One region of the Paenibacillus sp. JT31N11 genome, then DNA from elsewhere that is predicted to be linked to it. Evidence: a T-box and tRNA genes for the amino acid it is inferred to sense, from the RefSeq annotation. Region 1 holds a T-box; the other holds one or more tRNA genes.

Evidence for each region. A T-box is a leader RNA that pairs with one kind of tRNA and senses whether it is charged. The one in region 1 lies ahead of ileS (isoleucine--tRNA ligase), so its partner is inferred to be a tRNA-Ile.
Region 2: it has a tRNA-Ile gene. The T-box ahead of ileS (isoleucine--tRNA ligase) is inferred to sense a tRNA for this amino acid. The anticodon was not compared.

What each region holds. Positions count from the first base shown of each region.
Region 1 is NZ_JBWDNQ010000013.1:204,718-209,263, forward strand. Features, by position in the region: gene AC0YNV_RS31630 (CAP domain-containing protein) at 1-159, opposite strand, end outside; gene ileS (isoleucine--tRNA ligase) at 560-3,322, opposite strand; T-box leader at 3,384-3,638, opposite strand; gene AC0YNV_RS31640 (TetR/AcrR family transcriptional regulator) at 3,688-4,546, opposite strand, start outside.
Region 2 is NZ_JBWDNQ010000002.1:553,937-558,482, reverse strand. Features, by position in the region: gene AC0YNV_RS10765 (ABC transporter substrate-binding protein) at 1-776, shown strand, start outside; gene AC0YNV_RS10760 (hypothetical protein) at 970-1,134, shown strand; tRNA gene AC0YNV_RS10755 (tRNA-Met) at 1,221-1,297, shown strand; tRNA gene AC0YNV_RS10750 (tRNA-Ile) at 1,319-1,395, shown strand; tRNA gene AC0YNV_RS10745 (tRNA-Leu) at 1,415-1,503, shown strand; gene AC0YNV_RS10740 (uracil-DNA glycosylase) at 1,655-2,362, shown strand; gene AC0YNV_RS10735 (SPL family radical SAM protein) at 2,366-3,184, shown strand; gene AC0YNV_RS10730 (S-layer homology domain-containing protein) at 3,281-4,303, opposite strand.

The DNA.
Region 1 (4,546 bases):
TGTTGATGATGCCTTTGTTACGGTAGTTGCCGGAGCAGCGGTATGCGTATGAGTTAGAATTCGTGTCTGCTTGGGAACCGATTGCTTATGGGCCACATTGTTGTTGGCTGTACAGCCCGTTACCAGCAATAACACGGCAAATACAATAAACTTGATCACTTTCCAACCTCCCTGGTTCGTTTAATGAGATGTTAACAAGTTTAAGGTTCACTGCGGATGTGCTAATTATTCCTCGTAGTCCCTCCCTCAATAATCCTTTTCCAATGCCTCAAAGACCCATCATCATCGCCAAGCTTGACAGAATGCTGTCTATAGGACGATGTCGATTTCTCAATGAGCAGCAGAGGAATGCAAGCAATTCAGGAGTAGCTGGCGTAGCCGGAAAAGGGCTTTTGGCTTCTAAGGAATTCTGTGCTTATCGTGGAATAGGCTGAAGAAAATGTTGGCAAGCGCCAATTAATCATGGATATTAAAAAAACCGTCCTCCAATGGGGACGGTTTTTTTGCTTATTATTTATCTGTGAAGCCGACCTCTCAAGACTGGAACGAACATGTTTTTTTACGACAGCTTCTTCATGACAGCCGCACAGCGCGGACATAAGGTGGGATGATCGGCATCCAGGCCAACCAGAGGCGTGACATTCCAGCAGCGCTCGCATTTTTCCCCTTCGGCCACAACCACCTTCACCGGAAGCTGTTGGCTTGCCTGCGCCTCATCCGGAACCGGAGTGCCAGGGGGATGCACCTGTACCGCTGATACGATGAAGAGCTGCTCCAGCTGCTGGAATTCCTGAAGCCGCGCATAATCTTCTTCACCCGGATAGAGATGTACGGCGGCACTCAATGAATTGCCGATGACTTTGGCTTTGCGCGCATCCTCCAATGCTTTGAGTACATCATCACGCAGCCCGATGAACCGCTCCCACTTGGTCTCCAGCGCCTGATCGAACAAGCCAGCATCCACAGCGGGCAGGTCGGCCAGCTGCACGCTCGGCAGCTCCGTACCCGGGATGTAGGTCCATGCCTCATCGGCCGTATGGGGCAGGATTGGCGCAATCAGCTTCGTGATGGCGGTAAGAGCCTCATACAGCACAGTTTGCGCTGCCCGCCTGGAGACGTCATCCGGCGCATCGGCATAAAGACGGTCTTTCAGGATATCCAGATAGAATGCACTCAGATCGACCGCGCAGAAATGATGGACCGATTGGTAAACCAGGTGGAACTCATAGGCGTCATATGCCTTCGTCACCCGCTCAATCGTCCGGTGCAGCCGCAGCAGCGCGAAACGGTCCAGCTCGCTCAGCCGCTCTACAGGAACCCGGTGCCTGGCAGGATCATAATCGAACAGATTGCCGAGCAGAAACCGCAGAGTATTGCGGATTTTCCGGTAGACCTCCGTCGTTTGGCCCAGAATGTTATCCGAAATTCTGACATCGGACTGATAGTCCGCAGAAGAAACCCACAGACGGAGAATATCCGCACCCAGCTTGTCGCACACTTGATTGGGATCAACGGTATTGCCAAGCGATTTGGACATTTTACGTCCCTCGCCGTCCAGCGTGAAGCCATGGCTGAGCACGGCCTTGTATGGAGCCTGCCCTTTCACTGCGGTTCCCGTGATCAAAGAGGAGTTAAACCAGCCGCGGTATTGATCGGAGCCCTCCAGATAAAGATCCGCCGGCCACTGCAGATCCTCCCGTGAATCCAGCACAGCGACATGGCTGGAGCCGGAATCAAACCATACATCCATAATGTCCGTTTCCTTGCGGAATTGATCATGTCCGCATTTGGAGCAAGCGGTACCTGCCGGAAGCAGCTCCGTCTCATTGCGCTGAAACCAGCTGTTGGAGCCTTCCTGCTCGAATATTCCCGCCACATGCTCGATGGTCTCTCCATTCACAAGCGGCTCATTGCAGCTGCGGCAGTAAAAAATCGGAATGGGAACGCCCCATGCCCGCTGCCTGGAAATACACCAGTCGCCGCGGTCGGCAATCATATTATGCAGCCGAATTTCCCCCCATTCCGGTGTCCAGGCTACGCGCTTGATCTCATCCAGCATCTGCTGGCGGAAACCGTCCACGGAAGCGAACCACTGCTCGGTGGCCCGGAAGATCACAGGCTTCTTCGTTCGCCAATCATGCGGATAGGGATGTGTAATGGTATTCTGATGCAGCAGATGGCCAGATTCCTCCAGCATCTGCGTGACCAGTTTGCCGCCCTTCTCATAGAACATGCCTTCGAATCCCGGTGCTTCCGCGGTGAAATGCCCCTGATCGTCCACCGGACAGAGCACACCCAGATTATATTTCTGCCCGATCATAAAGTCGTCCTCCCCGTGTCCCGGGGCGGTGTGAACGCAGCCTGTTCCTGCTTCAAGCGTGACATGACCGCCAGTCATCACAAGCGAAGTTCGATCGTAGAAGGGATGCTGGCACAGCACGCCCTCAAGCTCGCTTCCCTTGAAGGACGAGAGCGTATTAACGCCCTCCCAGCCGACTTCCCGCGAGACGGTTTCCAGCAGCCCTCCGGCAACCACGAATTTCTTCCCGCCCGTTTCAACCAAAACATAGTCAAAGTCCGGGTTCAGGGAAATGCCAAGGTTAGCCGGCAGCGTCCAGGGGGTTGTCGTCCAGATGACGATCGAGGAATCCGGCGGAAGCTTCCCCTTCCCGTCCTTCACGTCGAAAGCAACGTATACGGAGGTTGAAGTCTTATCCTGGTATTCAATCTCCGCTTCCGCCAGCGCGCTCTCCGAGGACGGGGACCAGTAAACCGGCTTCAAGCCTTTATAGATGTAGCCCTTGTTCACCATTCCGCCGAACACGCGGATTTGCTGTGCCTCATACTTGGGCTGAAGCGTAATATACGGGTTGCTCCAGTCGCCACGGATACCCAGCCGCTTGAACTGCACCTTCTGCTTCTCCACCCACTCCAGGGCATACTCTTTGCAATAATCACGGAACTCAGAGACCGTCATTTTCTTGCGGTCCACCTTGCCGCCGTTGGCAATCGCCTGCTCGATAGGCAGCCCATGCGTGTCCCAGCCGGGAACAAAAGGGGCATCGAAGCCCTGCATCGTCTTGAAGCGGACAATCATATCCTTCAAAATCTTGTTCATCGCATGGCCGATATGGATGTTGCCATTGGCATACGGCGGTCCGTCATGCAAAATAAATTTCGGCTTGCCCCTGCGGCTGCTGCGCACCTGGGCATAAATATCCTGCTCTTCCCACTGCTGCTGCAGTTTGGGCTCTGCCTGCGGCAGATTGCCGCGCATGGGAAAATCGGTTTGCAGCAGGTTCAACGTTTTTCCATAATCCATCCGTCTCACTCCTTGTCGGTGTTTAGGTAAATAAATATAAAAAAGACCTCTCATCCCTGAAAAAAGGGACGAGAAGTCTCGCGGTACCACCCTGATTAAGCCTGGCGCCTGTGGCATGTCAGGAACATACCGGCAGCGCCAATGCTTCGCTCTGGTGATCGTTAACGGGATCTGCCGATACTCTCTAAGCCTGTATAAGGTTCAAGAGATACTCAAGGGTGATTTTCCAACGGCGGTTGAAGTCCGGGCTTTCACCAAATCCCCGGCTCGCTGGCTGCAACCTGTGCCTTGTACTCGTCCCTGTCATCGCTTTGGTCGTCATTTTGCTTATTGTGAAGTAGTATAGCGGATAACCGGATCCTTAGTCAACCAATCCCGTCCAGCTTATGCCTGTACCTGATCAGATGCCTGTTCAGCTGCCAAACAAAGTATTTGAGCTCATGCTCCTGCTCCAGCAGTACGAGCAGCGCCTGCATCACGACCAGTTTGGGTCGTTCCTGCCTGAATTCATCCTGAAGCGCCTCAACCGCCTCTTTCAGCTGCGTTCTTTTTGCATTGGTGACGGACAGCTCCTTCACGGTTGTCAGCAGCACCGCCAGCAGAGCGTTCCGATGATCGTCAGCAGAGACCGCAATCCCTTCCATGCCGCATTTCACGCATTCATTCATCAGCGAGTCGCTTAATACCGGAAGCGGTTTCTTTTGCAGGATGCTCGCAGCCATTTCCTCAATGCGGTCTACAATGAAAGAGGTGATATCTCTGATAATCAGCGGTTTATCCTCGAAGACCAGCAGGAAGATATATTCCCGTACAATGCCGTTATACATAACGACCAGATCCCATATGTTCGGAATGATTTCGTCACCCACCAGCCTGATCAAGCCTTCCTTATGGAAGTTAAGCAAGCTGGATTTCAACTGCAGGAAGAACGTCGTCATTTGCCCGTCGGACTTCGTCAGCTCTTTGATTTCCTGCATAATAAACCGGTTGACCATAAAAAACTCAAATTGAATTTCCGTTTCCCGGATAAAAACCTCGCGCGGGGAAAGCTCCGAATGCTCTCTGATAGTCTCAAGCTGCTCACGCAGATTTTGTATACGGCTCACATGAACTTCCCTGAATAAATCCTCTTTGGACTGAAAGTATTTATATAAAGAACCTTTGGCGATTCCACAATCATCGGAAATGTCCTGGATCGATGTTGCCAGATATCCTTTTTCCGAG
Region 2 (4,546 bases), on a different contig from region 1:
AGAAGATGACCGTTGATACGCCGCAGTGGAATAAAGTGTGGACCGACGTCGTCAATTTGTATAAGAAGAAAATTGTCCCTTCCCAGTCGGATATGAATTTTGATAATGGGATGGCGACCAGCAGTTCCAAACCAGTCTTTAACCCGTTCCAGGGCGATTTGTTCCTGAGTGGACGCGTAGCGATGACAATCGGCGGCTATGATTATGTGAATGAACTTGCAAAAGCCAAAGACTACTCGGCTACAAACAAAGATATCAAAGCGATCGATTGGGATGTCGTAACCGTTCCTACCTTTGCCGAAGCGCCAGGCGTTGGTGGAAGTATTTATCTGAGCAATCTGATGGCCATCAATGCGAAAGCGCAAAACAGCGAGGATGCCTGGGAATTCATTCAATTCAATAACAGCAAGGAATGGGCAAAGCTGAAATCCCGCAGCACGTATGAGATGGTGGCCCGCAAATCGTTCCTCAAGCCCAAGGATGGCATGAGCTATAATATCGGCGCTTTCTACGCGCTCAAGCCAGTACCGCCGCAGGACATTGAGCTGGATAAATTATACCGGGATAAACAGGGCCTTTATCAAGTGAACCAATTGGGCCAGCCTCTCTTCCAGGAGGTTGTCGACGGCAAGAAGTCGGTGGATGCCGCGCTCAAGGAATGGCAGACTAAAGGCGATTCATTTCTGCAAAAGCTTAAAACAGATCCAAATGCCATGCTTGACCCTGCTGCTGGCGGCGGGGGCGGCGGAAAAGTCATATATAACTCCGGAGGCTAACATCCCGTCACTGCCGCACAATCGTGCGGCAGTATTTTTTTGAAGTGTAAGAACGGTTATTTTTTTCTAAGGGAGGAAACTTAGCTTAGCCTCAACCGGACGGCGACTGCCGTTTCTTTTTGTCTGCTGAGGAAGACTTATTTTTTCCTTAAATGGACAACCTATTGGAAAAATGGTAATGGAGGTTGTCTTCATGCGATGGGTGTATTGGATCCGTTTGTATGAAACGAAGTTTCAGGCAGGATGTCTGGTAAGCCGAATGGAGAGTGACTGGTGGGTTTATGGCTATGAAAGTCCCCGGGAAATCGAGGTATTCCAGTCGCGGAAAGGGCGTTTCGGAGTCCGGTATGTCCCCTGAGAAAAAAATCTTGACTTAATATTGGAATGTGTTGTATATTATATCTTGTCGCCATTCAAATGACGTTGTTGTGAAAATGGTACTTTCGCGGGGTGGAGCAGCCCGGTAGCTCGTCGGGCTCATAACCCGAAGGCCGCAGGTTCAAATCCTGCCCCCGCAACCAACCTTTCGATTATTATCTTAAGGGCCCTTAGCTCAGTTGGTTAGAGCGGTCGGCTCATAACCGATTGGTCGGGGGTTCGAGTCCCTCAGGGCCCACCATCTCATACACGTCACTCATGCCGGGGTGGCGGAACTGGCAGACGCACAGGACTTAAAATCCTGCGGTGGGTGACCACCGTACGGGTTCGATTCCCGTCCTCGGCACCAGCTTTGTACTTATAGGATCCATACATACCGATAACGTTCGAAGGACGAGCAGTCGGAAAAGAAATCAGCATCTCATAGCCGTAATATCCTCGTCAGCAGATGAGTATAGCGGAGGGGTGCTTTTTTTAATTTCATTGAGGAGGAAATGAAGTTGGCTGTCATATTCAAAAATGATTGGGCTTCGATTCTGGATCAGGAGCTGGAGCAGCCCTACTACAAGGAACTCCGCTCTCATCTTGCGGAACAATATCGAAGACAAACCATCTATCCGGGCATGCATGATATTTTTAATGCGCTGCATTACACAGCGTACGAGAAGACAAGTGTGGTCATTCTGGGACAGGACCCCTACCATGGTCCAAACCAGGCACACGGTCTGAGCTTTTCCGTACAGCCGGGCGTCAAGACCCCGCCTTCCTTGCAAAATATTTTCAAAGAGCTGAAGGATGATTTGGGCTGTCCCATTCCTGACCATGGGCATCTCGTTTCATGGGCCAAACAAGGCGTGCTGCTGCTTAATAATGTGCTGACCGTGCAGGCGGGTGCTGCCGCATCGCATCAGGGCCTGGGCTGGGAACGGTTTACCGATGCCATTGTCCAGGCCTTGAACAAGCGGGAGACGCCTGTGGTGTTTATTTTATGGGGCAAGCATGCCCAGGAGAAGGCCTCGGCGATTGATTCGGACACGCACTGCATGATTTCATCGGCACACCCCAGTCCGTTTGCCGCGCACCGGGGCTTTTTTGGCAGCCGGCCCTTCTCGCGCACGAACCATTTCCTTCGCAGCATTGGCCGTTCGGAGATCGATTGGTGCGTGCCGTCGCTCGCCAAGCTGGAATCCGCCGCGGATGAGGAGTAAAATATGGCGTTTGCAGAATCGAAGAAACGGGTGTCGAAGCTGCTTAATCCCGCATCAGGCTATCTGACGGGTTATTCGTATACACTGAACCCGTATGTTGGCTGCTCCTTCGGCTGTTCCTATTGTTATGTCAGGCGTATGCCGGTTGCCATGTTTCGCGATGAGCCATGGGGCGAGTGGGTGGATCCCAAGCCATTTGAAGACGAGGATTTCCGCAAGGAATGGAGCAGATCCTTGAAGAAAGGGCCAGTAACGGTCTTCATGTCCTCGGCAACGGACCCTTATCAACCGGCAGAATATACATCAATGCGGACGAGGCTCGTGCTGGAGGTTATGGCGGAGAAGCCGCCTGAATTTGTACTTGTGCAGACCAGGAGTCCGCTTGTAGTGCGGGATATGGACTTGCTCAAGCGTCTGGGCAGTCATGTCCGCGTCAGTATGACGGTTGAGACGGACCGGGAGGATATCCGCAAGCAGCTGACTCCCAAAGCGCCTCCACTCGCCGCCAGATGGAGCGCAATCCGCGAATTGAGGAATAATGGCATACCGGTTCAAGCCGCCGTGTCACCGCTTCTGCCGTGCTCAGAGCATTTTGCCGCAAAGCTCTCTGAAGCCGTGGAACGAGTTGTCGTCGATGATTTCTTCCGCGGCGACGGCAGCAAGGGCAAACGGTCCGCACAGCTTGGGATGCGGGAGCATTATCGCCTGCTTGGACTGGAACACCTCTATGAGGAGGAAACAGCGGACCGTTTTGTTGGAGAGCTGGGCAAACTGATGAAGCCGGGGGCGGTTTATTTTGGCTATGAAGGATTTAAGCCATAGTGAGGCGTGAGTAGCTTGCGAAAGACCAATAAAAAAAGAAGCTCCCCGATGACTTTACGAAAAGTCTTGGGAAGCTTCTTTTTCTCTGCCGGACGATTACTGCGGGCTGACACTATCGCCTGGGTCCAATTGTGACGAGTCACCGTGCATGATACCGGTCGAGGAACCAACACTGCCGTCTGATCCTCCTGCGGAACCTGGTGAGTCAGCAAGCGTGGGAGTGTAGGCTGACGAGACATAGGTCACCGATTTTACTTCTGTGATTACCTGAGGATAGACCTGATCGCCTTCTGGATAGGTTGCCTCGACTTGAACGACAGCCTTGTCGCCGTCAAAGGAGATGGAGCTGATTTTGAGTCCGTAGCCGGGGTTTGGAGCCATGGCAGAGACCGTGACTTCATTCACTTTGTCATTCACGGCGACCGTGCTGATTATCACATCGCTAAGCGGTGAAGGTGTGGGCTCCTCAACGGGCGGTACCGTGTTGTTTGCCTGTTCTTCTACGAATTGGATGGAGTTATACAGCCAGCCGGCAGCTTCGCCGCGGGTAATCGCTTTTTGCGGATAGAAATTTTGTTTGCTGTCGAGCTGGACAATTTTGGCGATCAGCAGTCTTTGAATATTGCTCATATAGTCTTTATTGATATCCGCCTCGTCATTAATCATCGCGTAAATATCAATAAACGCATAATCGCCTGTTTTCATAATTCCCTGGAACAAATGGTAAGCGAACTGTTCGCGTGTCATGACAGCATTGGGATCGACATCCTTAGGAAGATTAATGCCGTTAAATTGTGCAATGATGAATGCATCTTCATACCATGAGCCGTCTTTTGCTTTGGAATAATAATCACTGGCTTTAGGTGCTTTGACGAAGCGGATCGTGTCGATGTTCAGATCCAGGCCTTTGACAATAAGCGAAACGCCTTCCGCATAGGTCAAATTATTTCCCGGTTTGAATAAACCGTCTTTACCTCCGGAGAGAATGCCTTTGCTTTGCAAATCGGCAATCTTGGACTCATTCGGATCATTTTTCGTGTCGGAGAATGCCCATACGGATTGAGTTGCGGCAAACAGCAGCAGGACGACAACGGACAGCATAACCAGACTTCTTTTCATGGTTTATCACCTCAGGGTTTATTTGGTATTTATCTTGTCTGTATCCCAATAGACGGACTGAAACGGCCGAATGTTGCGCCTGAAATATTCACCAGTTGTTTTATTCATATATTTATCGATGAACCGGACTGTTTTGTGCTATGATTAGAGAGTTGAGTATAAGAGCTTTTCTCTTCAGGAACCCATATGATCAACCAGGATGGCCAGCGACGATAAATAATGGTTCAAAGAAAAGGGGTAAAG